One region of the Cupriavidus sp. C3SS-1 genome, then DNA from elsewhere that is predicted to be linked to it. Evidence: predicted binding sites of a transcription regulator. Region 1 holds the regulator's gene; each other region holds the start of a gene.
What was found. Region 1 encodes FNR, which switches genes on or off when oxygen is low (the NO sensors DNR and NnrR bind a similar motif). Its sites were predicted from a motif close to TTGATNNNNATCAA; they were not measured.
Positions count from the first base shown of each region.

Region 2: a site for FNR is predicted at 7,435-7,448, ahead of ACIGJC_RS02720 (universal stress protein). Genes of this name have one in related genera too.
Region 3: a site for FNR is predicted at 2,142-2,155, ahead of ACIGJC_RS04250 (DUF3149 domain-containing protein). Genes of this name have one in related genera too.

Region 1 covers NZ_CP172699.1:1,923,004-1,932,908, reverse strand. The annotation lists gene ACIGJC_RS08955 (heavy metal translocating P-type ATPase) at 24-2,588, shown strand; gene ccoS (cbb3-type cytochrome oxidase assembly protein CcoS) at 2,591-2,737, shown strand; gene ccoN (cytochrome-c oxidase, cbb3-type subunit I) at 2,874-4,322, shown strand; gene ccoO (cytochrome-c oxidase, cbb3-type subunit II) at 4,341-5,003, shown strand; gene ACIGJC_RS08935 (cbb3-type cytochrome oxidase subunit 3) at 5,007-5,171, shown strand; gene ccoP (cytochrome-c oxidase, cbb3-type subunit III) at 5,174-6,088, shown strand; gene ccoG (cytochrome c oxidase accessory protein CcoG) at 6,138-7,610, shown strand; gene ACIGJC_RS08920 (FixH family protein) at 7,694-7,909, shown strand; gene ACIGJC_RS08915 (hypothetical protein) at 7,906-8,151, shown strand; gene fnr (fumarate/nitrate reduction transcriptional regulator Fnr) at 8,198-8,923, opposite strand; gene ACIGJC_RS08905 (sulfite exporter TauE/SafE family protein) at 9,003-9,758, shown strand.
Region 2 covers NZ_CP172699.1:568,768-578,672, reverse strand. The annotation lists gene recA (recombinase RecA) at 1-52, opposite strand, end outside; gene ACIGJC_RS02755 (response regulator) at 348-1,037, shown strand; gene ACIGJC_RS02750 (sensor histidine kinase N-terminal domain-containing protein) at 1,107-2,651, shown strand; gene ACIGJC_RS02745 (DUF4212 domain-containing protein) at 2,648-2,968, shown strand; gene ACIGJC_RS02740 (MFS transporter) at 3,235-4,929, shown strand; tRNA gene ACIGJC_RS02735 (tRNA-Met) at 5,082-5,158, shown strand; gene ACIGJC_RS02730 (LuxR C-terminal-related transcriptional regulator) at 5,335-5,973, opposite strand; gene ACIGJC_RS02725 (CaiB/BaiF CoA transferase family protein) at 6,156-7,223, opposite strand; gene ACIGJC_RS02720 (universal stress protein) at 7,580-8,017, shown strand; gene ACIGJC_RS02715 (serine/threonine protein kinase) at 8,062-9,102, opposite strand; gene ACIGJC_RS02710 (DEAD/DEAH box helicase) at 9,122-9,905, opposite strand, start outside.
Region 3 covers NZ_CP172699.1:902,103-912,007, forward strand. The annotation lists gene ACIGJC_RS04240 (YebC/PmpR family DNA-binding transcriptional regulator) at 1-145, opposite strand, end outside; gene ACIGJC_RS04245 (helicase HerA-like C-terminal domain-containing protein) at 343-1,869, shown strand; gene ACIGJC_RS04250 (DUF3149 domain-containing protein) at 1,877-2,059, opposite strand; gene upp (uracil phosphoribosyltransferase) at 2,204-2,854, opposite strand; gene ACIGJC_RS04260 (MFS transporter) at 3,020-4,420, opposite strand; gene ACIGJC_RS04265 (c-type cytochrome) at 4,866-7,787, opposite strand; gene ACIGJC_RS04270 ((2Fe-2S)-binding protein) at 7,784-8,281, opposite strand; gene ACIGJC_RS04275 (FAD-dependent oxidoreductase) at 8,409-9,569, opposite strand.

The sequences.
Region 1 (9,905 bases):
CCAACGGGTAAAAAAAGATCTCCATGTCCGCCCCCAACGCCAGTCTCCTTGCCGACGCCCCGACGTCCGCTTTCCCGCCAGTTCCTGCCGGTCGCTCCGCGCCCGTGACGGCGCAGCATGCCGCCCAGCCGGCATGCTTTCATTGTGGCCAGATCGTGCCCGGTGGCCGGGAACTGTCCGAGGAGCTGGACGGCCAGCGACGCGTCTTTTGCTGCGGCGGTTGCCAGACGCTGGCACGCACGTTGCACTCGGCAGGCTTTGCGCACCTCTACGGAGACGAGGCGCGTTTTGCCAGGCCGATCGATGACGCCGCAAGGCGGGAATCTGAGCCGGTATGGGCGGCCTACGATACCCCTGAGTTGCGCAGCCAGTTCGTCCGTCCGCTTGACGGCGGTCGCGCCGAGATCACGCTGGCGCCCGAGAACATCCGCTGTGCGGCGTGTGCGTGGCTGATCGAGCAGCACCTGGGGCGCCTGCCGGGCGTGGAATCCACGATCGCCAATGTGGCGACGCGCCGCCTGGTGGTGCGCTGGCGCGAGGCCGACCAGACAGTTTCCGGCCTGCTCGCCGCGCTGGCCGATATTGGTTACGTTGCGTGGCCGTTTGAAGTCTCCCGCAGCGACCAAGCCGACCGCCGTGCCCGCCGCAGCCTGCTGATGCGCATGGCCGTGGCCATGCTTGGCATGATGCAGGTGATGATGTACGCGTGGCCCATCTATACCCACGAGGCCACCATCGATCCCGGCCAGCTGCAGTTGATGCGCTGGGCCAGCCTGGCCCTCACGCTGCCGGTCGTTTTCTATTCCGCTTCGCCGATTTTTTCCGGTGCCTGGCGCAGCCTGCGCCATTGGCACATGGGCATGGATGTGCCGGTGGCGCTTGGCGTTTCGGCAGGGTTTGTTGCCAGCACGGTAGCGACCGTCCGCGGAGTCGGGGAGGTCTACTTCGATTCGGTGACGATGTTCGTCGCCTTCCTGCTGGCTGCCCGCTATCTCGAATTGCGTGTGCGGCAGGCTTCGCGCAGCGGTGCGGAGATGCTGGCGCGGCAGTTGCCGGCTACATGTGAACGGCTTGGCGCAGGCGATCTGGTCGCGGAGCGCATACCGGTGGCGCGCCTGCGGCAGGGCGACCGTATCCGTGTCAGGGCCGGCGAAATCATTCCGGCGGACGGCACCATCGTCGCGGGCGCCAGTGAACTTGACGAATCGATGCTGACCGGCGAAAGCCGCCCGGTGCACCGCACCGTGGGCGAGGTAGCGCTGGCCGGCTGCTACAACACCGCCAGCCCGCTCGAGATCGCCGTGGACCGCGTTGGCGCGGGCACGCGCCTGGCTGAAATCGTCGCCGTGCTGGACCGTGCACTGGCGGAAAAGCCGCGGTTGGCGGCGCTTGCCGACCGAGTTGCCGGATGGTTCGTGGCCACGCTGCTGGCGCTGGCGGCGTTGACCGGGACGGTGTGGGCACTCTGGATCGATCCTTCCCGGGCCTTGCTGGTCACGGTTGCAGTGCTTGTTGTCAGCTGCCCGTGTGCGCTTTCCCTTGCGACCCCGGCGGCGCTGGCCGCCGCGGGCGCGGCGCTGTCGCGGCGCGGCTTGCTGTTGACCCGTTCGCATGCACTGGAGACGCTGGCGCGCGTGACAGACGTCGTGCTGGACAAAACGGGCACACTGACCGAAGGCTGTTTTGTCCTGACGGGACAGCAGACGCTCGGCGCCATGCCAGCCGCCCAATGTCTTGCACTGGCAGCGGTGCTGGAAGCGGGTAGCGAGCATCCGATCGGCAGGGCGCTGGTCGGCGCGGCCGGTAGGGCGGATATCGGTGGAGACAGCCCGTCAGTTACCGCCGTGCTAAATGTGCCGGGGCAGGGCGTGCAGGCCGACATTGACGGCAAGCGATTCCGGCTGGGCCGCGTCACCTTTGTCGCCGAAATCGCCAAGTCATGCGCCACGGCATCGGTACCGGACGCGGACCGCGCTCGAATTCCCGGCGCCACGCAAGTTTGGCTGGGCGCCGAAGACGGCATGCTGGCTTTATTCGAGCTGTCCGACCAGGCCCGTGAATCGACGCCGGAACTGCTTGAAGCGCTGCGCCGACAGGGTGCGCGCTGCCACCTGGTCAGCGGCGACAGCATCGAAACCGTGCAGTGGTGGGCGTCGCACTTCGGCATGGAGCGAGCCCGCGGCGCCGTATCCCCCGAAGGCAAGCGTGAATATGTCGCACGGCTCCAGCGTGAAGGGGCCGTGGTGCTGGCCGTCGGGGATGGCATCAATGACGCGCCGGTGCTGGCGCAGGCGCAGGTATCCGTTGCCATCGGCAGCGGCGCCCCGCTTGCGCAGGCGGGGGCCGACGCTGTGCTGACGCACGGAAACGTCGCGGAAATCGCTCGGGCGATCGCGCTGGCGCGGCAGACGCGCCGCGTAGTGCGGCAGAACCTTGGCTGGGCCTTCTTCTACAACGTGGTGGCCATCCCGCTGGCGGCGACGGGTTTTGTCACGGCATGGATGGCCGGCATCGGCATGTCGGTGTCCTCGCTGCTCGTGGTGGCGAACGCCTGGCGCCTGCTGCGTGCGGGCAGAAACGGAGTCTAGGAATGGAAACGCTGTACCTGCTGGTGCCCATGAGCCTGGTTCTTGTCATTGTCATCGCTGGTGCGCTCTGGTGGGCCCTGCATGCCGGCCAGTACGACGATCTCGACCGGCCCGGGGAGGCCATTTTGCTGGACAACGACAAGCCCTGAAGGGTGCCGTCGACTTGCAGTGCGGAGATAGGTTCATGGGCTCCCTGTGCAACTTGATAAAGATCAACGCGGTAAGAGCGCTCGTTCCATAAAGTCACAACGTCAATCGGTTTATCTTTCTAATGTGGGGGTCTGAATGGATGTCTCAGCCGCGTCTTCACGCGTCGACACCTTCAATTACGGCGTCGTAAGGCAGTTCGCTGTCATGACGGTAGTCTGGGGGATCGTCGGCATGGCCGTCGGCGTGCTGCTCGCAGCACAGCTGATCTGGCCGGATCTCAACTTCAACACGCCATGGCTGTCGTTCGGCCGACTGAGGCCGCTGCATACCAATGCGGTGATCTTCGCTTTCGGCGGCAGCGCGCTGTTTGCGACTTCGTACTACGTCGTGCAGCGTACCTGCCAGGCGCGCCTGTTCTGCGGTCCGCTTGCTGCCTTTACGTTCTGGGGCTGGCAACTCGTGATCGTCGCGGCGGCTATCACGCTGCCGCTGGGTATCACCAGCTCGAAGGAATACGCCGAACTGGAATGGCCGATCGACTTGCTGATCACGGCCGTCTGGGTGGCCTACGCCGTGGTCTTTTTCGGCACCATCGTCAAGCGCAAGACCCGGCATATCTACGTTGCCAACTGGTTCTTCGGCGCGTACATCCTGACGATCGCCATCCTGCACATCGTCAACAACATTGAAATGCCGGTGTCGATGTGGAAGTCCTATTCCGCCTATGCCGGCGTGCAGGACGCCATGATCCAGTGGTGGTATGGCCATAACGCCGTAGGCTTTTTCCTGACCACCAGCTTCCTGGGCATGATGTACTACTTCATCCCGAAGCAGGCGGAACGGCCAATCTATTCGTATCGCCTGTCGATCGTCCACTTCTGGGCGCTGAACTTCACGTACATGTGGGCCGGGCCCCACCACCTGCAGTACACCGCGCTGCCTGACTGGGCACAGTCGCTGGGCATGGTGTTCTCGCTGATTCTGCTGGCACCGTCCTGGGGCGGCATGATCAACGGCATCATGACGCTGTCGGGCGCCTGGCACAAGCTGCGCACCGACCCGATCCTGAAGTTCCTGGTAGTGGCGCTGTCGTTCTATGGCATGGCCACGTTCGAAGGCTCGATGATGTCGATCAAGACCGTCAACGCGCTTTCGCACTACACGGACTGGACGATTGGCCACGTGCATTCGGGCGCGCTGGGCTGGGTGGCGATGATTTCCATCGGCTCGCTTTATTACCTCATTCCTCGCCTGTTCGGCGAGAAGCAGATGTACAGCGTTCGTCTGATCGAGTGGCACTTCTGGATCGCCACCATCGGCGTGGTGCTCTATATCGCCTCGATGTGGATCGCCGGTGTGATGGAAGGTCTGATGTGGCGCGCCACGCAGCCCGACGGCACGCTGACCTACGCGTTCGTTGAAGCGGTCAAGGCCAAGTACCCGTTCTACCTGATCCGTCTGCTGGGCGGCATCTGCTTCCTGTCCGGCATGCTGCTGATGGCCTATAACGTCGCGAAAACCATCATCGGCAAGCGTGCGGTGGATGCGCCGATCCCGGCCAGCATTCCTGCCTCTGCCCACTGATCCATCAGGATAGAAACGATGTCCGAAAAACAAAGCTTCTTTTCCCACGAAACGCTGGAGAAGAACATCGGCTGGCTGATCATCTGCACGATCCTGGTGGTCAGCATTGCCGGCCTGGTGCAGATCGTGCCGCTGTTCTTCCAGCATTCCACCACCAAGCCCGATGTCGGGATCAAGCCGTATTCGCCGCTTCGGCTGATGGGCCGTGATATCTACATCCGCGAAGGCTGTGTCGGCTGCCATTCGCAGCAGGTCCGTACGCTGCAGGCCGAGACCGAGCGCTATGGCCATTTCTCGACGGCGGGTGAATCGGTCTACGACCATCCGTTCCTGTGGGGCTCCAAGCGCACCGGGCCCGACCTCGCGCGCGTCGGTGGCCGCTACTCCGATGACTGGCAACGCATTCACCTGCGCAATCCGCGCGATGTCGTGCCGGAATCGGTGATGCCGTCCTATCCGTGGCTCGAGAAGGCTCAACTGCCGACCGATGATATCCAGGCCCGCATGCGCGCACTGGTGCGACTGGGCGTGCCGTACACCGAGGCGGAAATCGCCAAGGCCCCTGAAGAGCTCAAGAACAAGAGCGAAGAGGATGCGCTGGTCGCCTACCTGCAAGGATTGGGCACCAACCGTCGCAATGTGCGCGTGGACGCAGCCGCAGCCGCGCCTGCGAAGGAGTAAGTCATGGCGATGCTGACCGCTTTTGCCACGATCGTGTCGATGGTCGTATTCCTGGGAATTTGCTGGTGGGCCTGGTCGAATGGCCGGCAAGCCGCCAACCAGGAGTCCGCCATGCTGCCGTTCGCACTGCCTGACGAGACCCACACAACATCGAGCCGGAATACCTAGTCATGAGCGATTTCTTTTCCGATTTCTGGAGCTACTACATCGCTGCCATCGCGCTCGTCGGCATCGTCTGGTGCGTGTGGCTGCTTTTTTCTCAACGCAAGGTCACAAAGGTTGCCAACGCCGGTGATGACACCGGCCATGTCTGGGACGGCGATCTGCGCGAGCTGAACAACCCGTTGCCACGCTGGTGGATGTGGATGTTCCTGCTGGCCTGCATCTTCGGCCTGGTCTACCTGGTCCTCTATCCTGGACTCGGCTCGTATGCGGGCGTGCTGAAGACTTCGACGCAAGGCGAACTGGCCGCGCATCAGCAGGCACAGGAGAAGTTGCAGCACGATGTCTACGCCAAGTACCTGAATATGGACGTCAAGCAGGTGGCGGCAGACCCGCAGGCCCGCGAGATTGGCCAGCGCCTGTTCCTGAACTACTGCGCGCAATGCCATGGCTCGGACGCACGCGGCAGCCGCGGCTTTCCGAACCTGACGGACCACGACTGGCTCTATGGCGGTGAACCCGAGACGATCCAGCAGACCATCACGAAGGGCCGCAATGGCGTGATGCCGTCGTTTGCCTCGACCATCGACGGCAAGCTCGCAGCGGATGTGGCGCAGTATGTGCGATCGCTGTCGGGCCTGTCGTTCGACCCGATCCGGGCATCGCGCGGCGAGAGCACGTTCAAGTCCACCTGTGCTGCGTGCCATGGTGCGACCGGCAAGGGCAATCAGGCACTCGGCGCGCCCAACCTGTCCGATAACGTGTGGCTGTATGGCAGTTCGGAAGGCAGTATTGTCGAGGCCATCCTGAAGGGTCACAACAACCACATGCCCGCGCACGAAGAGATCCTGACTCCCGAGCGTATCCGCATGCTGACGGCCTATGTCTGGGGGCTTTCCAATACCGGAGGCTCAGGGCAATGATCACCGACTCAGGCACGGGGTGCGCCATGGCGTCTGAAGGAGCGCGCGCATGAACGCCCCCGGGACAGAACCTCTGGCCCGCACGGCCGGCCCGCAAGGGCCGGCGTCGTCGCCTGTCGAAACCTCCGACGAAACGCTCTACGAGGTTCGACGCAAGATCTACCCGCGCTCGGTGACGGGCGCGTTCTCCAACTGGCGGGTCTGGATGGTACTCCTGACCCAGCTCATCTACTACGGCACGCCCTGGCTGCAATGGAATGGCAGACAGGCCGTGCTGTTCGACCTTGGCGCCCGCAAGTTCTATATCTTCGGACTGGTGCTTTGGCCGCAGGATGTCATCTATCTTGCCGTCCTGCTGGTGATCTCCGCGCTGGCGCTGTTCCTGTTCACGGCCATTGCGGGGCGGCTCTTCTGTGGCTACGCGTGTCCACAGACGGTCTACACCGAAATATTCATGTGGATCGAACGGCATGTCGAAGGTGACCGCTTCGCGCGGATCCGTCTGGACGGCGATCCGTGGAGTTTGCGCAAATTTCGCCTGAAGGCGACCAAGCACTCGCTGTGGCTACTGGTCGCGCTATGGACGGGCTTCACGTTCATTGGCTACTTCGCGCCGATACGCGAGCTTGGCGGTCAGGTCCTGAGCTTCTCGCTGGGGCCGTGGCAGGCGTTCTGGATGCTCTTTTACGCCTTCGCGACATGGGGCAATGCGGGCTTCATGCGCGAGCAGGTGTGCAAGTATATGTGCCCGTATGCGCGATTCCAGAGCGTGATGGTTGACCGCGACACCTACGTGGTCACCTACGACGTCGGGCGCGGCGAGCCGCGCGGGAGCCGGTCGCGCAAGGTGGATCATCATCAGGCAGGGCTTGGCGACTGCGTCAACTGCAGCATTTGCGTGCAGGTGTGTCCGACAGGCATTGATATCCGTGACGGGCTGCAGTACGAGTGCATTGGTTGCGGCGCCTGCATCGATGCCTGCAATCAGGTCATGGACAAGATGGACTACCCGCGTGGGCTGATCCGGTACACGTCCGAGAACGCCATGCGCAAGGCGCTGTCAGCCGCGGTGGCGCGCAAGCGGCTCGTGCGGCCGCGGACCATCATCTACTCGGTCATCTGGATGGTGATGGTAGCGGGTTTCGTGGTGTCGCTAGCGCTGCGCACGCCGTTGAAGGTCGACATCATCCGCGATCGCGGGGCGTTGGGGCGTGAGGTGGATGGACGCTGGATTGAGAACGTCTATCGACTGCAGCTGATCAACACCACCGAGGCACCCATGCGCATCAGCGTGCAGGCCGAAAGCGACGATCTGAAGAACCTGACGGTCGAGTACGATCCCGACGCGAAGGCCCTGGCGCCGACGTCGAACAAGCTGGTGCCGATCCGGATTCGCGTGCCGATCGACGATGCCGCGCAGGGTACGCACAAGATCAGCGTGACGGTGACAAGCGAAGGTTCGGGGCAAGGTAGTGCGCAAATCAGGCAATCTACCAGTTTCATCGTGCCGCGCAATTTGTGATGCTAAGGGCGGTGCAGCGCATCGGCGCTGCGCCGTACCAACCGCGAGCGCCTCGGTGAGGCGCCGACGAAGGAGGCAAGACGATGCAAGAAAGCAATCCGTGGTGGAAGGAGCCGTGGCCGTGGCTTCTGATGAGCGGCCCGTTGCTGGCCATAGTGGCTTGCGGCGTAACCATCTGGCTGGCTTCCACCCATCCTGACCGGCCGGTAGTCGAAGGTGTGTCCCGGCACGGCCTGGTCGTCGAGAAAGCAGAAGGGGTCCCGGGCAGTGCCAAGGCACCGCAAGCGAGGCGGCCATGAGGCTGCGCTGGCTGATGTGGGTACTGTGGCCGGCGTTCCTGATGGCCGGGGTGGCCACGGCAACCGTGTTTTCGGTGGTGGATCCCGGAGATCTGAATTTCTTCGGCCACCCGATCGAGGCCTCGCGCGAGGCCATTTATACGATCGGGTTCTTGCTGGCCTGGGTATTCTGCGCGTTGTCCAGCGGATTGACGCTCTATACCATGCCGACGAAGCTCAGCGAAACGGACGAGCTGGAGTGATTGGGCTGAAGCGGACCGTCTTGCCAGGCAAGGCGGTCAGACGGCCTCAGCAGGAGCGGCTGTAGACTTGCTTGATGCCTTCCATGTCGACGAGCTTGACGTGGCGTTGACGGATCTGGATCAGGCCCGCCTCGGCGAATCGTGAGAACAGGCGGCTGACCGTTTCGAGCTTCAATCCGAGATAGCTGCCGATTTCTTCCCGGCTCATGCGCATGACGAACTCGGTCGACGAATACCCGCGTGCGGACAGACGTTCTGACAGGTTGATCAGGAACGCGGCAAGTCGCTCTTCGGCACGCATGGACCCCAGCGTGACGAGCATGAGCTGATCATGCGATATTTCCTTCCCCATCAGTCGCAGGAACTGCTGCTGCAGCGATGGCAGATCCATGGACAGCGTCTGAAGATCGGCCATGCGTACGACGCATACTTCCGTGTCTTCAAGCGCGGTGGCATCCGAGGCGTGCTGCATTTCACCCAGGCCGTCGAGGCCGACCACTTCGCCAGGCAAATGGAAGCCGGTGATTTGCGAGCGGCCGTCTTCCGTGGTGACATGCGTCTTCAGGGTGCCGAAGCGAATGGCAAAAACCGCAGTCAGCGGATCGCCCATGCGGTACAGGGTTTCGCCCTTGTGGACACGGACGCGCTCTTGCACCAGGGTATCCATCTTTTGCAGATCCTGCTGGCTCATGCCCACCGGCAGGCACAGTTGCCCCATGCCGCAAGTGGAGCAACGGGGCGACATCTCGGTGACGGGGATGGATGTTAGCAATTGGAACCTGCAAGGAATGAGCGGCGAGGGCGCAATGCATGCATTTTAACGCGCGATGTGATGCGGTAGGGAGTTGCAATTGACTTTTGGTGTGCTTCTCAGTGTTTTCATGCTTGCCTTGCTGGGGGGCTTTCATTGCGCTGCCATGTGCGGTGGCGTTGCCCTCGCAGTCGAGCAGCGCGCCGCGGACGTGCCGATTGCCGTGGTGCGGCGCCCCCAAGACTGGCTCCTGGAGTTGCTGGTGATGCATGTGGGCAGGATTTCCACCTACATGCTGCTCGGTGCGATCCTTGGAGCGGTGGGGGCGACGGCCTGGCGCCAGGATTACCTGCCGGTTCAGCGCTGGCTATTTGGCGCCGGGAGTGCCTTGCTGCTGGTATCTGGCTGGCGCCTGCTACGCGGCGAAGCGTTTTCCATCGTGTGGCTGGAACGGTTCGGCGCGCGCGCGGGGACCGCCGTTGCCGGAAGCTTCGGCCGGCTTCGCCGCAAAACTCCGGCCACGGCGGCGAGAGGCGGTGGTCTGGTGCGCCGCTACGGCATGGGCTTGGCGTGGGGGCTCGTGCCCTGTGGCATGGTCTATGGTGCGCTTGCCCTCGCGTTACTGGCCGGTAATGCGCCCTCGGGTGCACTGGTAATGGGCGCCTTCGGGCTTGGCACGTTACCGAATTTGCTGGCGCTATCCAGCTTTTCGGGGCTGCTGCGCGCTTGGGCTCGCCGCCGTTGCGTCAGGATGGGAGCTGGATTGGCGGTCATGGTCTTCGGCGGCCTGGGAATCGGTCGAGCGGTGCTATTGCCACATTCGCTGGCCGAGCATGGTTTTTGCCTGGTGTTTTGACGCCACCGTGAAGGCGCGGGAGTGCGCGGTGGTTGCAGGCGGATGCGGGAATGCCATACAATCGCCTGCATTGCGGTATCGCGCGGCGTGTTTCCGAGCGGCGCCTGGCAGCCCTTCCAAAAAAAGGGCGTCCGGAGTTTCGGGCAA
Region 2 (9,905 bases), 1.4 Mb from region 1:
GCGCCTTCTGCTTCTCGGCGCTCACGCCGGCACCTGCCTTCTTGTCGTCCATGGTCGTCCTTGAGTCAAATGTTGAGTCAATGGTGGTATAAAGGGTCGAATGTGGCGCGGCACCGGCATTTCAGAATTTTCCGGCTCTTCCGGCTCTTCCGGCTCTTCCGGCTTGCTGCCGACCGGTTTCCCGGGTCTCGCCACAACTACAAAATCACCCGACTGCCTGCACAGCCGCCTTCTGCTGCGGCCTGCGCGGAATGTGCGGGTACTGTATAAAAAAACAGTATGCTTGGCAAGCCCTGTCCGCATTGTTTGCGTGGCCGCTGGCAATGCCGGCCGTGGTGGAGACAACCATGCGCATTCTGATCGCCGAAGATGACGATGTGCTGGCCGACGGCCTGACGCGCTCGTTGCGTCACTCCGGTTATGCCGTCGACCATGTCACGAATGGCCTGGAGGCCGATTCCGCGCTGTCGACCCAGAATTTCGACCTGCTGATCCTGGATCTGGGCCTGCCGCGCATGCCGGGCCTGGAAGTCCTGAAGCGCCTGCGCGCGCGCGGCGCCATGCTGCCGGTGCTGATCCTGACCGCCGCGGACAGCGTGGGCGAGCGCGTCAAAGGCCTGGATCTGGGCGCCGACGACTATATGGCCAAGCCTTTCGCGCTGACCGAACTTGAGGCCCGGGTGCGCGCGCTGGTACGACGCGGCGCAGGCGGCGGCGCCACGCTGATGCGCCATGGCCCCCTGTCCTTCGACCAGGTCGGTCGCATTGCCTATATGAACGATCAGATGCTGGACCTGTCGGCGCGCGAAATCGGACTACTGGAAATCCTGCTGACGCGCAGCGGGCGGCTGGTCTCCAAGGAACAACTGGTCGACCATCTGTGCGAATGGGGCGATGAAGTCAGCAATAACGCGATCGAGGTCTACGTGCACCGGCTGCGCAAGAAGATCGAGGTCGGCGGCATCCGCATCGCCACCGTGCGCGGACTGGGCTATTGCCTGGAAAAATTCCAGCCGGCCGTGGCCGCCCCGAACTAAGGCGTCCGCGCGCCGTTCCCGTCCACGCAGCCGATCACTCGACCGAAACCGCCTACACCCTTTGCCGAGATGAGCCAGCTGCGACTGCCATGGCGGCATCGGCCCGCCAAGGATCCCGCGCCCCCGTCCGGCGCCTCCGATCCCGACGACCTGGCCGACGCCCTGCCCCATCTGGAGGAAAGCACCGCCCACCCCGCCCCGCGCTCGCTGTTCGGCGAGATCCTGGACTGGATGCTGGCGCCGCTGCTCCTGCTGTGGCCGATGAGCATCGCCGTCACGTACCTGGTGGCCAAGTCGATCGCCAACGGGCCGTTCGATCGCGCGCTCGAGGCCAGCGCCATCGTGCTGTCGCAGCAGGTCCGCGAAGTGAATGGGCGCGTCACGCTGCAACTACCGTTGTCGGCGCGCGAGATCCTGCGCGCGGACGAGACCGACAACATCTACTACCAGGTCGTCGGCAAGCGCGGCGAGTATGTCGCCGGTGACCACGACCTGCCGCTGCCATCCGAAGAAGACCAGGGCCATCCCGGCCTGGTCTCGCTGCGCGATGACCGCGTGGCGGCCAACGACGTGCGCGTGGCCTACACCTATGTCGATCTCAAGAACGTCGGCGGTACCCAGCCCGTGCTGGTGCAGGTGGCAGAGACCCTCGACAAGCGCGCGCGGCTTGCCAACGAGATCATCAAGGGCGTGATCCTGCCGCAGTTCGTGATCCTGCCGCTCGCCGTGGTGCTGGTGTGGTTCGGGCTCACGCGCGGGCTCGCGCCGCTCACGGCGATCCAGCAGCGTATCCGCGCGCGCAATCCCGGCGATACCAGCCCCATCGACGAGCGCGCGGCGCCGCAAGAGATCACGCCGCTGGTCGCGTCGTTCAACGAGCTGCTGGCGCGGCTGGACCAGTCGGTGCAGACGCAAAAGCGTTTTATCGCCGATGCCGCGCACCAGATGAAGACCCCGCTTGCGGGACTGCGCATGCAGGCGGAACTGGCACAGCGCGAACAGTCGCCGGAGGAATTGCGCCGGTCGCTGGCGCAGATCGCGGGCAGTTCCGAACGCACGGCGCACCTGGTCACGCAGTTGCTGTCGCTCGCTCGCATGGAGAACCTGGCTGGCGCGGGCAGCATGGCCGCGCTCGACCTGGCCGCGCTGGCGCGCGACGTGGTGAAGGACTGGCTGCCGCGCGCCTGGGCCCGGCAGATCGACCTGGGACTCGATGCCAGCGACCATCCGGTCATGGTCCAGGGCAATCGCCTGATGCTCACCGAAATGCTCAATAACCTGATCGACAACGCCATCCGCTACACGCCGCCCCACGGACATGCCACCGTGCGCGTCAGCGCCGATGCGTTCGAACCATTCGCCTATCTCGATGTGGAGGACACCGGGCCGGGCATCGCGTCCGCGGATCGCGAGCGCGTGATGGAACGGTTCTATCGCGTGCTGGGCACCAACACCGAAGGCAGCGGCCTGGGCCTGGCCATCGTCCGGGAGATCGTGCAGCAGCATGGCGGCGAAGTCCGGATCGATGACCACGTCTACCAGCAGGAGCCTCGGCTGGCCGGCGCGCGGTTCCGCATCACGCTGCGGCAGCCCACACCGGAGCCGGCGGCATGAGCACGCCTGCCCCGCACGATCCGGCGCTCAAGCGCGCCTGGCGGCGCAACCAGCGCTGGATCTGCGCGCTGCTCGCGGCCTGGTTCGTGGTCACCTTCGTCGTCAGCTGGTTCGCCCGCGACTTGCGCTTTGACTTCTTTGGCTGGCCGTTCTCCTTCTGGATGGGCGCACAGGGCGCGCCGGTCGTCTACGTCCTGATGACCGCGCTCTATGCGTGGCGCATGAACCGGGCCGACGACGAAGCTGACGCGGGCGCTGCAGACGGCTCCCCGCCTTCGGAGGGCATGAAACCGGAAGCCGGCAAGGATGCTGCTTAGCACCAAGCCGGCATAGCGCGAGCGCACGGCGCTCGCCGCACTTTCGCCTTCGCAATGCAGCACCGAAAGTGCCGGCTCAAGCGCTGCGCGGGCTAGCGTATACCCCGACGATTTACGCGCCAGACAGCGGAAATCTGTCAGAACTCAGTAAGTTTCGCCTCCCAAAATCCAGTCAGCTCCGGTGCCTATGGCTCCGCAGCGCGCCATGTCTTGCGGTGCGTCCGCGGCCTCGCCGGTGAACCATTTCAGACGGAGGAGACAACAACATGGCAAACCCGCAGAACGTAGCGATGCCTGGAGGCAGCGCGCAACATGCGCCGATGACGACCGAGGAGAAGAAGGTCATCCTGGCCTCGTCGCTCGGCACGGTGTTCGAGTGGTATGACTTTTACCTGTACGGCTCGCTGGCGGCAGTGATCGCCAAGCAGTTCTTCGCCGGCCTGGATCCCACCTCCGCCTTCATCTTCGCACTGCTGGCCTTCGCCGCCGGCTTTATCGTGCGCCCGTTCGGCGCTCTGGTATTTGGCCGCCTCGGCGACATGATCGGCCGCAAGTACACCTTCCTGGTGACGATCCTGATCATGGGCCTGTCGACGTTCATCGTCGGCCTGCTGCCCGGCTTTGCCACCATCGGCTGGGCCGCCCCGATCATCCTGATCGCACTGCGCATGCTGCAGGGCCTGGCGCTCGGCGGCGAGTACGGCGGTGCCGCCACCTACGTGGCGGAACACGCGCCGCACGGCAAGCGCGGGTCCTACACGGCCTGGATCCAGACCACCGCGACGCTGGGCCTGTTCCTGTCGCTGATCGTGATCCTGCTGTGCCGCGAACTGACCGGTGCCAATTTCGACGCCTGGGGCTGGCGCATTCCGTTCCTGGTCTCGATCCTGCTGCTGGCCATGTCGGTGTACATCCGCCTGTCGATGAGCGAATCGCCGGCGTTCCAGCGCATGAAGGCCGAAGGCAAGACCTCGAAGGCTCCGCTGACCGAATCCTTCGGCCAGTGGCGCAACCTGAAGATCGTGATCCTGGCGCTGCTGGGCCTGACCGCGGGCCAGGCCGTGGTCTGGTACACGGGCCAGTTCTACTCGCTGTTCTTCCTGACCCAGGTGCTGAAGGTCGACGCCAAGACGGCCAACCTGCTGATCGCCGGCGCGCTGGTGATCGGCACGCCGTTCTTCCTGTTCTTCGGCTCGCTGTCGGACAAGATCGGCCGCAAGTGGATCATCATGATTGGCTGCGCCCTGGCCGTGCTGACCTACTTCCCGCTGTTCAAGGCGATGACCCACTATGCCAACCCGGCACTGGAACGCGCCCAGCAGTCGGCACAGATCGTGGTCACCGCGGATCCGGCAAGCTGCTCGTTCCAGGGCAGCCCGATCGCCCGCGAGATCGACTTCCGCAGCTCGTGCGATATCGTCAAGCGTACGCTGGCCCAGGCATCGGCCAGCTATGAAGTGGTAGCCGCCCCGGCCGGTACGGTGGCATCGGTGAAGATCGGTGACAAGGAGATCAAGTCCTTCGACGCCACGGTGACCACGGGCGCGTTCGACGACGCCAGCAAGAAGCAGATCGCCGAGTTCAAGAAGGCCGTCGGCGCCGAGATGTCCGCGCACGGCTACCCGACCAAGGCGGATCCGGCCCAGATGAATACGATCATGGTGCTGGTGATCCTGGTGATCCTGGTGATCTACGTGACCATGGTCTACGGCCCGATCGCGGCGATGCTGGTCGAGATGTTCCCGACGCGCATCCGCTACACCTCGATGTCGCTGCCCTACCATATCGGCAATGGCTGGTTCGGCGGCTTGCTGCCCACCATCTCGTTCGCGCTCGTGGCCCAGAACGGCAACATCTACTACGGCCTCTGGTACCCGATCATCATCGCCGCGGTCACCTTCGTGATCGGCGCGCTGTTCGTGCGCGAGACCAAGGACGTGGATATCTACGCGAACGACTGAGCCAAACCCTTTGAGGCAAGACCGATCCGGTAATCGGTCGCTCCAACCGGCAGGCCGCAAGGCCTGCCGGTTTTCTTTTCACGCCCGTGTCATCATCTTTTCAAAGAGGTGTTGACAGGTCGTAAATTCCCGGTAGAATAGCGGTCTCTGTTGGCGAATTAGCTCAGTCGGTTAGAGCGACGGAATCATAATCCGCAGGTCCGGGGTTCGAGTCCCTGATTCGCCACCATCCATTCTCAAAGGGGGTTAGCGCAAGCTAACCCCCTTTGTCTTTCCGGGTTCCGTTGAGCGGTCCCGTCTTCGCCGGCGACTACGCTGCCGCGACGCGGTCATTCAGAATGGCCGCCCTTCTCGCGCTCAGCCTCGACTGCCGCCCGGCGGCACTTGACCTGCCGGGGACAGCCATCACAGCAACCGGTGCCGGCGCGCATAGTCGACCATCTCGACGACGGACTCCACATTCAGCTTGCACATGATGTTGGTCTTGTGGGTGCTCACGGTCTTGCTGCTGATCAGCAGCAGCGCGGCGATCTCCCTGTTCGAGTGTCCGCGCGCCAGGTACTGGAGCACCATGAGTTCGCGCTCGGTCAGCCGCGCCAGCCTGCCGGCAGACGGCAGGCGCAGCGAGCGTGCGGCTTCCAGCGTCTGCGTGGGAAACACCAGGTAGCCCGACATCACGCCCTGCGCGGCCTGGACCATTTCAGCCAGGTCCCGCTGGCGCGGCACGAAGCCATGGGCCCCTGCGCGCAGCGCCTGCACCGGCGCCATCGTGGCATCGCTGTCGGACAACACCAGCAGCCGCACCGCGGGATAGCCGGTGGCCAGCCGCCTGATCAGCGCGATGCCGGCCTGGCCAAGCGTGTCCAGCTCGATCACGACCAGCCGTGGCTGGCGATCACGCACCAGCTGCCGGGCCAGCCGCACGTTGTCGGCCAGCAGCGTCCGGCGCGCGCCCAGCGCATGGACGATCTGCCACGATGCCTCGCCGGGCGGCGCAGGCCCTGCATCGACGATCAGGGCTTCATCGAACGAGGTGGGGTCCAACGCGCGGCTCCATGTTGAAGGGACTACCGCGAAGATTAGGTCGTGGGCTCCACGCCGGATCGGCGAAACGGCCGCATCTGCATGCGTACTTGTCGCAACGAAGCTGGAGAATTTCTGCGTCCGGGGCGGGCTTATGCGCTTTACGCTATACGCCCGCCTCCCGCAACGCGTTCAGCTCGCGCTCAGGACGGCTTTGCCGGCGAGAAGCGCGGCGCCGGCGTGGAGCGCGCGACTTCGCGATCGCCCTGGCGGTGCAGGCGGTAGGTGCCGCGCGCCTGGTTGTGCGGATGGCGTGCCGCCTCGTCCAGCGTGAGCACGCGGGCAAAGCAGACATCGGTACCGCCGAGCAGCGATTCCCAGTGCGTGCTGGGACGCGAAGCGATCAGCGCGGCGATGCGCGCCTTCACCGTCGGCCACTGCGCGCGGTCATACTGCGCGGCCGGATCGATGTCCGTGAGTTCGAGGCGCTCGAGCAGTTCGCGATAGAACTGCGGCTCGAGCGCGCCGAGCGTGATGGCGCGGCCATCGGCACACGCATAGACGTCGTAGAACGGGGAGTCATGGAAGGCGCTGGGCTGCGGGCCGCCCAGCGTGCCGGCCGCGCGCGATACCTGCACCAGCGAGCCGAGCATGGCGACGATGTCGGTGATCGCCGCATCCACCACGCAGCCCTGCCCGCTCGACCGCGCGTGCAGGATGGCGCTGGTGATGCCGAATGCCAGGCCGAGGGCCCCCGTGGCATCGCCGACCACCGTGGGCGGCACCATCGGCAGCGCGCCGTCACGCGCGGCCATCGACAGCAGGCCGGTCAGCGCAATGTAGTTCAGGTCGTGCCCGGCGCTCTGCGCGAGCGGGCCGGTCTGGCCCCAGCCGGTCATGCGGCCGTAGACCAGGCGCGGGTTGCGCGCATGGCATTGCGCCGGACCCAGCCCCAGGCGCTCCATGGCACCGGGGCGCAGCCCCTCGATCAGGGCGTCGGCGCCGGCCACCAGGTCCAGCGCGGCAGCCACGTCCTCGGCGGACTTCAGGTTGAGCTGCACCACGGTCTTGCCATGCTCGAGTTCCATTTCGGCCGGCACGTTCTGGCCGCGCAGGATCCGCCGGGCATCGGGGGCAACCGGACGGGTCACCAGCGTGACTTCCGCGCCCAGGCCAGCCAGCATGGCTCCGCACAGCGGCCCCGGACCGATCCCTTCGAATTCCACTACCTTGATGCCACGCAGGGGCAGGAGGTTGCCGCTTTCGCTCATGTTTGCTGTCTCCGTCGAGCGCTCCGGCCGGGCCGGATCGCCTGATGTTCTGGGGTAGAAAGGCCGGGCACCATGTCGCGGCAGCGCCAGCCGGGCTCGGCACATGCTAAGCGCGCTTACCAGCGAGCGGCAATGGCTAAATGTGTCAGGCGCCTTGACATATCCTGCCGCATTGCCGCTCCGGGAGCGCAAAAGGAAATTTCCGAGTCACTTGATCTAAATCTGATTGTGGCGCAAGACTTGCTGCCATGATGGTGACGGACGGCCCGCCGCCCGCTCCTTCAATCCGCGGCGCCGATCCTGCCTATCCTATAACCTGGCGTATCCGTTCAGCGCCCCTCCAGGAGATTCCCGCCATGACCAATATCGTGCTCGCCACCGACGGATCGGCCTTCAGCGACGCGGCCGCCCGCTTCATTGCCGAAGGCAAGCTGTTGCAAAGCGGCTTTACCGTCCACGTGGTGCACGTCGCGCCCGAAGTCAGCGGACAGGTCCGCGCCTTTGTCAGCAAGGAAACCATCGACGCCTGGCACCAGGAGGCCAGCGACAAGGCCATGGCCGGCGTGTGCGAGATCCTGTCCGCGGCCGGCATTCCGTTCGAGCGCCACGCGCTGCACGGATTCGCGCCCGAGCGCATCGTCGCCTACGCGCGTTCAGCGGATGCTCAGGCTATCGTCATGGGGACACACGGCCGCGGTTCGTTCTTTGATGCGGTGATCGGCTCCGTGGCGGGCCGCGTGCTGGCGCAGGCGCCCTGCCCGGTGCTGCTGGTCAAGGCGCCCGAAAAGGCCTGAGCGGGGCGGGCCGACCGCCGCACCGCCCCTCTCCAGTCAGTCTCTCAAGCGCCCCACAGGGGCGCTTCTTCCATCAGCGCGACTTGCTCGCGCAGTTCCAGGATGCGGTCCTGCCAGTAGCGCGCCGTTCCGAACCACGGAAACGCCGCCGGAAAGGCGGGATCGCGCCAGCGGCTGGCCAGCCAGGCGCTGTAGTGGAGCAGCCGCAGCGTGCGCAGCGCTTCCACCAGCCACAGTTCGCGTGGCGCGAACTCGGCAAAGTCTTCGTAGCCCGCAACGATATCGGCCAGCTGGTCCTGCATGGCGGCACGGTCGCCTTCGAGCAGCATCCACAGGTCCTGCACGGCGGGCGCCATGCGGCTGTCGTCGAAATCCACGAAATGCGGACCTGCGGCAGCCAGCCCCGTGGCCCGGGCGTCGTCGCCGTCGATCCACAGCACGTTGCCGCGATAGCAATCGCCATGCACGCGCAGCAGGCGCACGTCGCCGGCGCGGTCATAGCAGCGGCGCACGCCGTCCAGCGCAAGCTCCACCACCGCCTGCCACGGTTCGCGCAGATCGGCCGGGATACAGTCTTGCGCGATCAGCCAGTCGCGCGATGCCACGCCGAAGGTCTGCGCGTCGAGCACTGGTCGGGCCTGGTAGACATGGGCAGAACCCACGGCGTGGATGCGCCCGATGAAACGGCCGAGCCAGGTCAGCGTGTCGGCGCGGTCCAGCGCGGGTTCGCGGCCGCCACAGCGGGGAAAGACGGAAAAGCGGAAATCTTCATGGCGTTGCAGCGTGCTGCCGTCCGGTCCGGCAAGCGCCGGCACCGCGGGAATCTCGGCATCGGCAAGTTGCTGCACGAAGGCATGCTCTTCGAGGATGGCGGCATCGGTCCAGCGGCCGGGCCGGTAAAACTTGGCCACCACAGGCTTGGCGTCCTCGATGCCGATCTGCCAGACCCGGTTCTCGTAGCTGTTGAGCGCCAGCAGCCGGCCGTCAGGGCGCATGCCCGCCGACTCGAGCGCATCGAGGATCAGCTCGGGCGTCAGCCCCGCGAACGGAATGCCGCTGTCGCCGGATGCTTGATGTGCGCTCATGCCTTCGGGCCTGGCGGGCTCAGCGCCCGCGCTTGGCCGGTGTGCCGCCAAGCAGCGCTGCCTGCGCCGGACGGCGGTTGCGTGCCGGGGCGCCGGCCCCGTCCTGCGTCGGCCGCGGCTGGCCTCCGCTGCGCGGCTGGGCCGGTGCGGCATTGCGGCTTGCGCCACCCTGCCCGCGGCCGGATTCGCCGCCGGCATGGCCTGCGCCGCCACGTGGCGCATTCTGGGCAGAACGCTGGCGCGGTTGTGCCTGCGCCGGTTTGGCCGCCGCAGGCGCAGCCGCCTTGGGCTGCGCGCGGCCACGTCCGCCGCCCTGTCCACCACCACCGCCGCCACCCTGACCACGCTGTTGGCGGCCCTTCTGGATGGGCTCCGCCGCGATGCTCGGATCCACCTCGAAGCCGGTCAGTACGGTCTGCTCCAACTTGCGCTTGATCAGGCGTTCGATATCGCGCAGCAGCCCGTGCTCGTCCACGCAGACCAGCGAGATCGCCTCCCCCTCTGCGCCCGCGCGGCCCGTACGGCCGATGCGGTGCACATAGTCCTCGGGCACGTTGGGCAGGTCGAAGTTGACCACATGCGGTAACTGATCGATGTCGATGCCGCGCGCGGCGATATCGGTCGCCACCAGCAGGCGCAGCGTGCCGGCCTTGAATTCCGACAGCGCGCGCGTGCGTGCCGACTGGCTCTTGTTGCCGTGAATGGCAAGCGCCGACAGCCCCTCCTTGGTCAACTGCTCGGCCAGGCGGTTGGCGCCGTGCTTGGTGCGCGTGAACACCAGCACCTGGTGCCAGTCATGCTGG
Region 3 (9,905 bases), 1.0 Mb from region 1:
GGCGCGGGTTGGAGTCGACATCGCCGCCGCCGAGCTTGGCGGCAACGGTGATTTCCTTGATCAGGCGGGTCCAGATCTTGCCGCGCTTGGCGTCTGCGGCGGCCTTCTTATGCTTGATATTGGCCCATTTCGAGTGACCGGCCATGATTCTCTCCGAAGCGGAAAACGTGAGGTTGTGCGGGAAGGCTGCAGCTTGCGGGCGCCGTACAGCGAGGTGCAAGCGCGCGCGGCCAGGTGACGGCTACACCCGGCTGCTGGCTATAATCAGCCCGTGATTTTATCACGCGGCCCTGTCCGTGCCGCGCCTGTGGCCGTCCGCCACGCTTCTCGATCCAAGACACCATGGCCGAACCTATCCTGATCGCCAAGAACGCCGAGCACGAACTGGCCCTGCTGCCGCAGATGGGCAACCGGCACGGACTGATCACCGGCGCCACCGGTACCGGCAAGACCGTGACCCTGCAGACGCTGGCGCAGGGGTTTTCGCGGCTTGGCGTGCCGGTGTTCATGGCCGATGTCAAAGGTGATTTGACCGGCATTTCCATGCCGGGCCAGCCCTCGGACAAGCTCAAGGCGCGGCTGGAGGAACTGAACCTGCCGGAACCGGCCTGGGGCGGTTGCCCGACCACGTTGTGGGACGTGTTCGGCCAGAAGGGGCATCCGGTGCGGGCCACCATTTCGCACATGGGGCCGCTGCTGCTGTCGCGCATGCTGGAACTGAACGACACGCAGCAGGGCGTGCTCAACCTGGTGTTCCGTATTGCCGACGCCAATGGCCTGCTGCTGCTCGACGCCAAGGATCTGCGCGCCATGCTGCAGCACGTTGGCGACAACGCGGCGCAGTTCACCACCGAGTACGGCAATATCTCCGCGGCGTCGATCGGCGCGATCCAGCGTGGCCTGGTTGCGCTGGAGTCGCAGGGCGCGGACGTGTTCTTTGGCGAGCCGATGCTGAACCTGGAGGATTTCATCCAGACGGACAAGGGCCAGGGCGTGGTCAACATCCTGGCGGCCGACAAGCTGATGAACTCGCCCAAGCTCTATGCGACGTTCCTGCTGTGGATGCTGTCCGAGCTGTTCGAGAAGCTGCCCGAGGCCGGCGACCTCGACAAGCCCAAGCTCGTATTTTTCTTCGACGAGGCGCACCTGTTGTTCACCGACGCGCCCAAGGCGCTGCTCGACAAGATCGAACAGGTGGTGCGGCTGATCCGCTCCAAGGGCGTTGGCGTGTACTTCGTCACGCAGAATCCGGCCGATATCCCCGACACGGTGCTGGGCCAGCTCGGCAATCGCGTGCAGCATGCCTTGCGCGCGTTCACGCCGCGCGACCAGAAGGCGGTGAAGGTGGCGGCCACCACCATGCGCGCCAACCCGAAGCTCGACGTGGAGAAGGTTATCGGCGAACTAGGCGTGGGCGAGGCACTGGTGTCGCTGCTCGATGCCAAGGGCACGCCGGGCGTGACCGAGCGCGCCTGGGTGCTGGCGCCGGGCAGCCGCATCGGTCCGGTTACCGACGACGAACGCAAGCAGCTGATCGCGACGTCGCTGGTGGCGGGGACTTACGAAAAGACGATCGACCGCGAGTCGGCCTACGAGAAGCTGCGCGGCAGCGTGGCGCCGGCGGGCAATGGTGGCGGCGCCACGGCGCAGAAGCCAACAGCCGGTGCGCCGGCCGAAGAAGGCGGCTGGCTGGGTACCGCCGGCGAGATCTTCGGCTCGCTGACCAAGGGTACCGGCAAGACCGGCCGGGGCGATTCCATCCTGGAATCGATGGCCAAGTCGGCCGCGCGTACCGTGGGCTCCCAAGTCGGCCGCGAACTGATCCGCGGCGTGCTGGGCAGCCTGCTGGGCGGCGGCAAGAAGAAGTAAGCGCCGCTCAGCGTGTGCCGGTCTGCGATGCCGGCCGGTTTTCCGCCGCGGCCTTCGCGGCGGCCGCGTCTTCGCGCATCTTGCGGCTGAACAGGCGCGCGAAGAACCACGCCATGCCGATGATAAAGACGATGACGCCGAGGCTCATCAGCCCGGTGCTGGTCGTAAAGAGGATCTTGAAGGCTTCCATGCGGTTCTCCCTGTGAGAGTTCGACGGGTTGCACGCATTTGCGGTGCGACGTCGAGTGTAGGGAGCGGCGCCGCGCGAGCCATTGAGTAGGATCAAGCTCGCGACAGCGGGAAGGATGGCGAGCGGGCGGCTCCCCGCTGCAATTCAGTTCTTGGTGCCGAACAAACGATCGCCCGCGTCGCCGAGGCCCGGAACGATGTACGCGTGTTCGTCCAGGTGGCTGTCGAGCGAGGCGACGAACAGCTTCACGTTCGGATGCGCCTTCTGGAACACCTCCACTCCCTCCGGGGCCGCCACCAAGGCGACGAAAGTGATGGCGTCGTCCTTCACGCCGCGGCGCTTCAGGACATCGACGGCATGCGCCGCCGAATAGCCGGTGGCCACCATCGGATCGCACAGAATAAAGCTGCGGTCTTCCACGTCAGGCAGGCGCACCAGGTACTCCACCGGGCGATGCTGATCGTCGCGATACACGCCGATATGCCCGATCCGCGCCGAGGGGATCAGTTCCACCAGGCCATCGCTCATGCCGACGCCGGCGCGCAGCACCGGTACGATGGTGAGCTTCTTGCCGGCGATCACCGGCGCTTCCAGCGGTACCAGCGGCGTTTCGATATGGCGCGTGGTCAGCGGCAGGTGGCGCGTGATCTCGTAGCCCATCAGCAGCGTGATCTCGCGCAGCAGCTCGCGGAACGTGCGCGTGGACGTGTCCCGGTCGCGCATATGCGAGAGCTTATGCTGGATCAGCGGGTGGTCGAGGATGTACAGGCTGGGGAAACGCGGGTCTTGTTTCATGGCGGCGGCAAAGGCTCGGCGGGAGAGGGTGAAGCGGGCGGCCCCGGTCTTGTGGACCGGGGCGCGGCGCCGTGGTAGCGCGATTGTAATGGAAGCGGGCGGCCGCGCGGCTGCGGCGGCCCATGCCTGTCGCTACGTTTCCGAGCCTGCCGTGCTAACCGGCTGTCAGTCGAGCGCGCGGTTCTTCGACTCGATGTCGACCATATAGATCGCGAGCGCCGCCACGGCCAGGAACGACGAGAGCAGCACCAGGGCCAGCGTGAAATGCGTGGCCATGACCGGGGCAACGATCGCCGGCGCGAACAGGCCGCCAAAGCGGGCCATGGCACCCGCCGTGCCCATGCCGCTGGCGCGCAGGTCGGTCGGATACACCTCGGGCGTGAAGGCGTAGAGCGCGCCCCAGGTCCCGAGCAGGGAAAAGCTCATCAGCAGCGTGGAGCCAACCACCAGCGTCGGCGACTGGCCCAGGCTGTACAGCATGCAGCCCGCGGCGCTGAGCAGCAGGAAGCCGATCAGCGTCGGCTTGCGGCCCCAGCGTTCGACGCCATGCGCAGCCAGCGCGAAGCCAGGCAGTTGGACCAGCGCGAGCACGATCAGGAAGACCTGGCCGCGCATGAAGCCGAAGCCCTGGCCGGCAAGCTTCACCGGCAGGTAGACGAAGACGCCGTAGTAGGCGATCGAGATCAGCGCCCACGCCACCAGCAGGCTGATGCTGCGACGGCGGAAGCCGGTCTCGAATAGCGCCAGCACCGACTTACGCTCCATCTTCTGCGGCTCCAGCGTGCCGATTTCAACCGAAACGCGATTGGCCTTGGCAACACGCTGCAGCACCGCGCGTGCTTCGGCCGAGCGGCCCGACTTGTTCAGGTAGAGAGGAGACTCAGGCACGTAGAAGCGGCAGATCAGGCCGACCAGCGCCGGGATGCCGGTGACCAGGAAGATCAGGCGCCAGGCTGCATCGCCGTGCGAAACGGCAATCAGTGCCAGCACGGCGAGCAGGATCGTGCCGACGGCCCAGAACGACTCCAGCAGAACCAGCCAGCGGCCGCGGCGGTCGGAGGGCAGGAACTCGGCCATCATGGTGTAGTCGACCGGCAGCGTGCCGCCGACGCCGATGCCGGTCAGGAAACGCAGCACCAGCAGCCACTGGAATTCAGGCGCGAACGAGGAAGCGACGCCGCAGATGGCGTCGATGACCACCGCCATCATCAGCACGGGGCGGCGCCCGATCCGGTCGGCCAGGCGGCCGAACACGAATGCGCCGATCAGCATCCCGACAAAGAACATCGTGCCGCTTTGCAGCGCCGTCGGCACCGGAATGCCGAAGGTCTTGGCAATCGAAGGCGCGGTAAAGCCGATCGACAGCACCTGCATCGCGTCGGCGAGCCAGACCAGGCCGAAGATGACGAACAGCCGGTACTGGAATCGGCCGACGCCTGCGGTGCGGATGCCTTCCTCGATTGTGATGGTCTGGGACCTCGCAGCCCTCGCGTTCGAATGCGGGGCCGCGCTGATCGACGCTTCGGCCAGGGGCGTGGAAGGCATGGATGAAATGGATGACGACATGTTGTCTACCTGTCTAACTGTCTATTAGAGGGCTGGTTCCTGAACCCGGAAGCACACGTCTGTCGAAGCAGGGGGGCGGACCCGCGCGGGTCCAGACAGACGGGTGATGCTGTCGCGCCGCCGATTGCAACGTAGCGTTGGGGACTGCAATCTGGCGAAGCGAGAACTATGCCGGGCGCACTCTTGCCATGCGGGGGTGATGCGGATACGTCATCGTGACTCCTTATTGTCTACCCTTGGTGGATTTCTGGTCTTGTATTTATCGTGGCACGTCATCGTGGTGCGCGGTCCGGGTGCCGCAGTGCACCGCTGCATGCTCTGTTGGCACTCATGTAGTGCGTGCTACATGATCGTTCAGCGTAAGCTACATGAAAAGGGCCGGCAAGGCCGATCTGCGGTTTTCTCCTTGGGGTTTTCCCGCGCGCCGCGCAGGTCTCGTCTGTCGTCAGTGCGCAGGCGTCGCGCGCAGCCGCGCAACGGTGGCTTCCACGTCCTGCCACGCGGGTTTGTCGGGGGCGAAGCGCGCACGCAGGTATTGCGCAAGGGCGGTGATTTGCGTGTCGTCGAGACTGTCCGCGTAGGAAGGCATGGCGCCCAGTGTGCTGTTTGGCGGTGCCGGCATGCCTTGCAGCAGTACCTGGATCACGTTGTCGGGCCGGTCGCTGTGCAGGTTCGTGTTCAGTGCCAGCGACGGCTTCACACCGAACTGGCGGATGCCCTGCTCGGACTGGTGGCACACGGCGCACGCGTTTTGGTACAGGCGTGCGGCGGGACCGCCCAGCGCCCTGGCCGCCTCTGCGCTGCGTTGCTCGTATTGCGCGGCCAGCGCGGTGACCTGCGCAGGCGCGGGTGGGGGCGCGCTGAACGACGCGACGTAATGCGCGATAGCGCGCACGTCGGATTCGGGCAGCAGCGCCAGCTCTTCCACCACAGGCGCCATCGGTCCGGCGGCGGCGCCGTGGTGCACTGCATAGCCGCCGCGCAGATACGTGAACAGGGCGTCTTCTGTCCACGGTACCGGTGCGCGCGACAGCGCGGTCAGCGCGGGCGCATCCCAGCCTTCGGCGGTGCCGCCGGTCAGGTAGTGGCGGCCGCCTTTCTCGCCGCCCAGTGCATTGCGCGGCGAATGGCAGGCGCTGCAGTGGCCCAGGCCTTCGGCCAGGTAAGCGCCACGATTCCATTGCGCGGAGCGCGAGGCATCCGGCCTGAACTGCTCGTTGCGGTGGAACAGCAGATTCCATCCGGCCAGCAGCGGGCGCATATTGAACGGGAAGGCCAGTTCGGTGCGCGGCACGCTGGTCTTCACGGGCTCGGCTGACATCAGGTAGGCGTACAGCGACTGCATGTCGGCATCACTGATCTTCGCGAACGCTGTATAGGGAAACGCGGGGTACAGGCGGCGTCCATCGCGATGGATGCCTTCACGCATGGCGCGCTCGAAGGCGGCGAACGACCAGTTGCCGATGCCCGTCTCGGCATCGGGCGTGATGTTGGTGCTGTAGACCGTGCCGAACGGCGTTTCCAGTGCAAGGCCGCCAGCATTCTTCACGCCGCCCGGCGCGGTATGGCAGACCGCGCAGTCGCCGGCAGCGGCTACCAGCCTTCCGCGTTCCAGTGTCGCGGCCGAATAGAAGCCAGCCTCGGTCGGCGCGACGGGTGCGATGGGCGCGCGCCATGGCAGCACGGTGGCACACAGGCCGGCCGCTGCCGCCGCTGCCGCGGCAAGCCAGCCGCGCTTGCTGCGCCGCTTCTCTGTTTGTTGCGAGTCCAGTGCCAGCCTGATGCGATCAGCGCTGAACGGCGGTTCTCGTAGCCGTACGCCGGTCGCATCGAAGATCGCATTGGCGACGGCGGCTGCGGCCGGCAGCGTCGCGGCCGGGCCGGCGGCCAGCGTACTGCGCGTGGCGAGCGATCCGGCCATGCGGATTTCAGGCACCGTGGTGCCGGTGACGGCGGGCAGGGTACTGTCGGAGGTCCCGGGCTGCTCGGCGGGCCATGTATCGAATCCCGTCGATTGCGCGGTGAGTTGCCTCGCGGCCCGCGCGACCATCTGTTCCAGTGCGGGGGATGCCTGCGTTGCGCGCTGTGGCAGCGCCGATTCGCTGTCGTGCCCGACGGTCACGCGCGTGACAGCGAGTTCGCCGGTGGTGCCGTCGACCTCCACTTCGGCGACCCACGCGGACCAACTCTGCGCGGCGTCGTCCTCCACCACATGCGCGTAGGCGAACCCGCGGCCACGGCGCACGTTGCCGCTGCGCGCGATGCCTGAGCGCTGCGCCGACGGCGTCCATCCTGCTCGCTCGGCCACGTCGCGCACCAGCGCTGCGCCACGCGCATCGTCAAGGTGATCGAGCCGCAGCGCTACCGGATCGCTGCCAGCGCTGGCGGCAATCTCATCAACGTGCGATTCCTGTGCAAAGACCTGCGCGCGGGCCAGTGGCGTGTCCGTCGAGCCGGCCGCGGCGCCAGCCGTGTTGATATCGATGTTGGGAATGCGGTATGGCGGCAATGCGCCGGCTTGCGCGCTGGCGGCGACATCGGACACCGGCGCCGCCGTGTGCGTCAGCCACAAGGCCAGCGGTACAGTGGGCGCGGCGGTGCCGCCGAGCGTGGCGGCATACGCGTCGATCACGGCACCCGCGTGCGCGCTGTCGATTTGCCAGTCCAGCGTTGCATTGGCCAGCCCCACGTCATCGGCGGTAATCGTGCGTCGCACGCAGCCGCCCGCGGCACGCGCCATCAGTGCGGCATCGGCAGCGGCGTGGTGTGCGAGCAGGCCCGGGGGGTCCGCGCTGTCGTCGGCGCTTTGCCAGCACACCAGCGTAATCTGAGGCTCGGCAATGCCGAGCAGCGCAGCAAGTTCTTCGCGCAATGCGCCAGGGCGCGCACTGGGCAGCCAGACGCGCAGGGCGCCATCGCGCCAGTCCGCGATGGCCGTGCAGGTGGCTGTCGTCGCCTGCATGCCGGCCAGCGGCCACTGGTAATGCTGTGCCTGGCGTGCACGCGATTGTTCGAGTGCGCCGGCTGCGTCGCCACGCTGTGCCAGCGCGCGCCGCTGCACAGGCACCGTTTCCGGTGTGGGCGGTGCGGACCAGCGCGCGCGCAGTGCAGCCGCCGCATGGGCGGCCTGTTCATCGGAGTCGGCCGCCACGCCGGCGAAGTTGTTGCGCACGACCACGGCGCGCACGCCCGGCATTGCGGCTGCGGCGTCCCGGTCCGCGCCGAGCAGACGTGCAACGAAAGGCTGGCCATCAACCCATTGAAGCCCGGGCGGACGCAAGACATTTACGGCCAGGCACTGGGGAGGCGGGAGAGGGCTTGCCGCCTTGGCGACGGCATCCGCGCGGGGCGCCAGCGTGTCGTTCACGACTGCGCTCCGTGCGCGTCTGCGCGCTGCAGGATGGCCGCCCGTTGCACGGCGCGCACGATCTCGACATGCGTGCCGCAGCGGCACAGGTTGAAGCGCAGCGCCTCGCGGATCTCCGCCTCGGTTGGGTCGGGGTTTTCCGCCAGCAGCGCCTTCGCGGTCATGATCATGCCGTTCAGGCAATAGCCGCACTGCGCGGCCTGCTCGTCGATGAAGGCCTGCTGTACCGGGTCGGGATGCGCGGGCCTGCCCAGTCCTTCCAGCGTGGTCACGTCATGGCCGATTACCGCCTTCACCGGCAGCACGCACGAGCGCGCGGCGGTGCCGTCCACCAGCACGGTGCAGGCGCCGCACTGGCCCAGTCCGCAACCGTACTTCGGGCCATTGCAGGCCAGGTCGTTGCGCAGGATATAGAGCAGCGGCGTATCAGGCGCCACGCAGACCGTATGGTCGGCGTGGTTGACATGAAGCGTCAGGGGGCGGGGCGCGTTCATCGGGGGCAGGTGGCGGTTTGAACATCACGCAGCGCTGCGCCGCGCCCCTTCATGGCGAGGGGCTGTGGCGCGTCGGGCCCGTACAGCGGCCAGGCCGGCGGTACGGGCGGGTCGGTTCAGGCGGACATCATGCTGCCGCCGACAGCGGCGGGCGTCCGGCCGAGACCAGCGGCACGTTGTACACATCGTAGCCGAAACACCAGTCGGGGTTCTCGTTGGTGCGCAGCCACGTGTTGTTGTGCGAGACCAGCTGGACCTTGCTGGCGCGCTCGGCACGGTTGGCTTCGTACAGTGCGAAGGTGGCGGCGTAGTCGTCCGTGCCCGCTTCGATGAAGCAGCGCGTGAGCATGGCGGCATCCTCGATCGCCATGGCGGCACCCTGGGCCATGTGCGGCTTCATCGGGTGGCAGGCGTCGCCGAGCAGCACCAGGCGGCCGCGGCTCCATACCGGCAGCGGATCGCGCTCGAGCAGCGGCCACTTGGTCACTTCCACGGTGCCTTCGATCAGCGACTGCACGCCCTGGTGCCAGCCATCGAATGCGGCGCGCATCTCTTCGATGCTGCTCGGTACCCAGCTCTTGCTCATGTCCCACTCGGGCTCGGGCACGCCGGTGACGTAATAGATCTCGTCGAGCTTGCTGGTGTCGAAGTACACCATCATGTGGCGATCGTCCGACCACCACTTGGTGCAGCGGTCATGCGTAAAGCCCTTGACGCGCGAGATCGGGAACACCGCGCGGTGCGCCACGTAGCCCGTGTACTTGGGCGGCTCCGCGCCGAGCAGGGTTTCACGGATGCGCGAGTTCACGCCGTCCGCGCCGATGACGATGTCGGCCTCGTCGACGGTGCCGTCAGTGAAGCGCAGTTGCACCACGTCGGCCTGGTCGGTCACGCTTTCCAGCTTCTTGTTGAAGAACAGCGTGCCAGGCGCGACGGCATCGGTGAGCAGCTTGTGGAAGTCGCCACGGTGCACGGTCAGGTAGCTGGCGCCGTAGTGCTTCAGCGCGTAGTCGCCCAGCGGAATCTGCGCGCAAACCTCGCCCGTGTCCCAGTCGCGGCTGTACCAGTAGTCCGGATGGCAACCCATGTCATTGAGCGCGTCCTCGATGCCGATGCGCCGCATGATCTTCATCACGTTCGGCCCCACGTGGATGCCGGCACCCAGCCGCGAGAACGCCGGCGCCTGTTCATACAGCCTGACCTGGAGGCCAGCACGCTGCATCAGGGCGGCAGCGGCCGTCCCTCCGAGTCCTGCGCCGATGATTGCGATTCGCGGTTTGGCTTGCACGTTGTTTCTCCTGGCAGTGACACATGGGTCGATGGTGTGGGGGCCGGCTCGGCGGCCAGTTGTTTAAAACGAGTGTACACACTACAAAATTCAAGGTAAAGATAGATTTGCATCAACTTATGGAAAACCCTGATGACGATGTGATGGCTTTCACATATTGCCCAATAACGGCGAATTTATGCGCTATATCTGGGCGACTTCGGTTCAGTGTGCACTGAATGAGTGCCTTTTTGTCCGCTTAGAATGTGTTTGCGCATATAGAGTGTGTACACTACAATCAATCGCAACCGCGGACGCCTGGCAAGACTGCCTGGAGCGGCCGGGTAGACAAGGCAT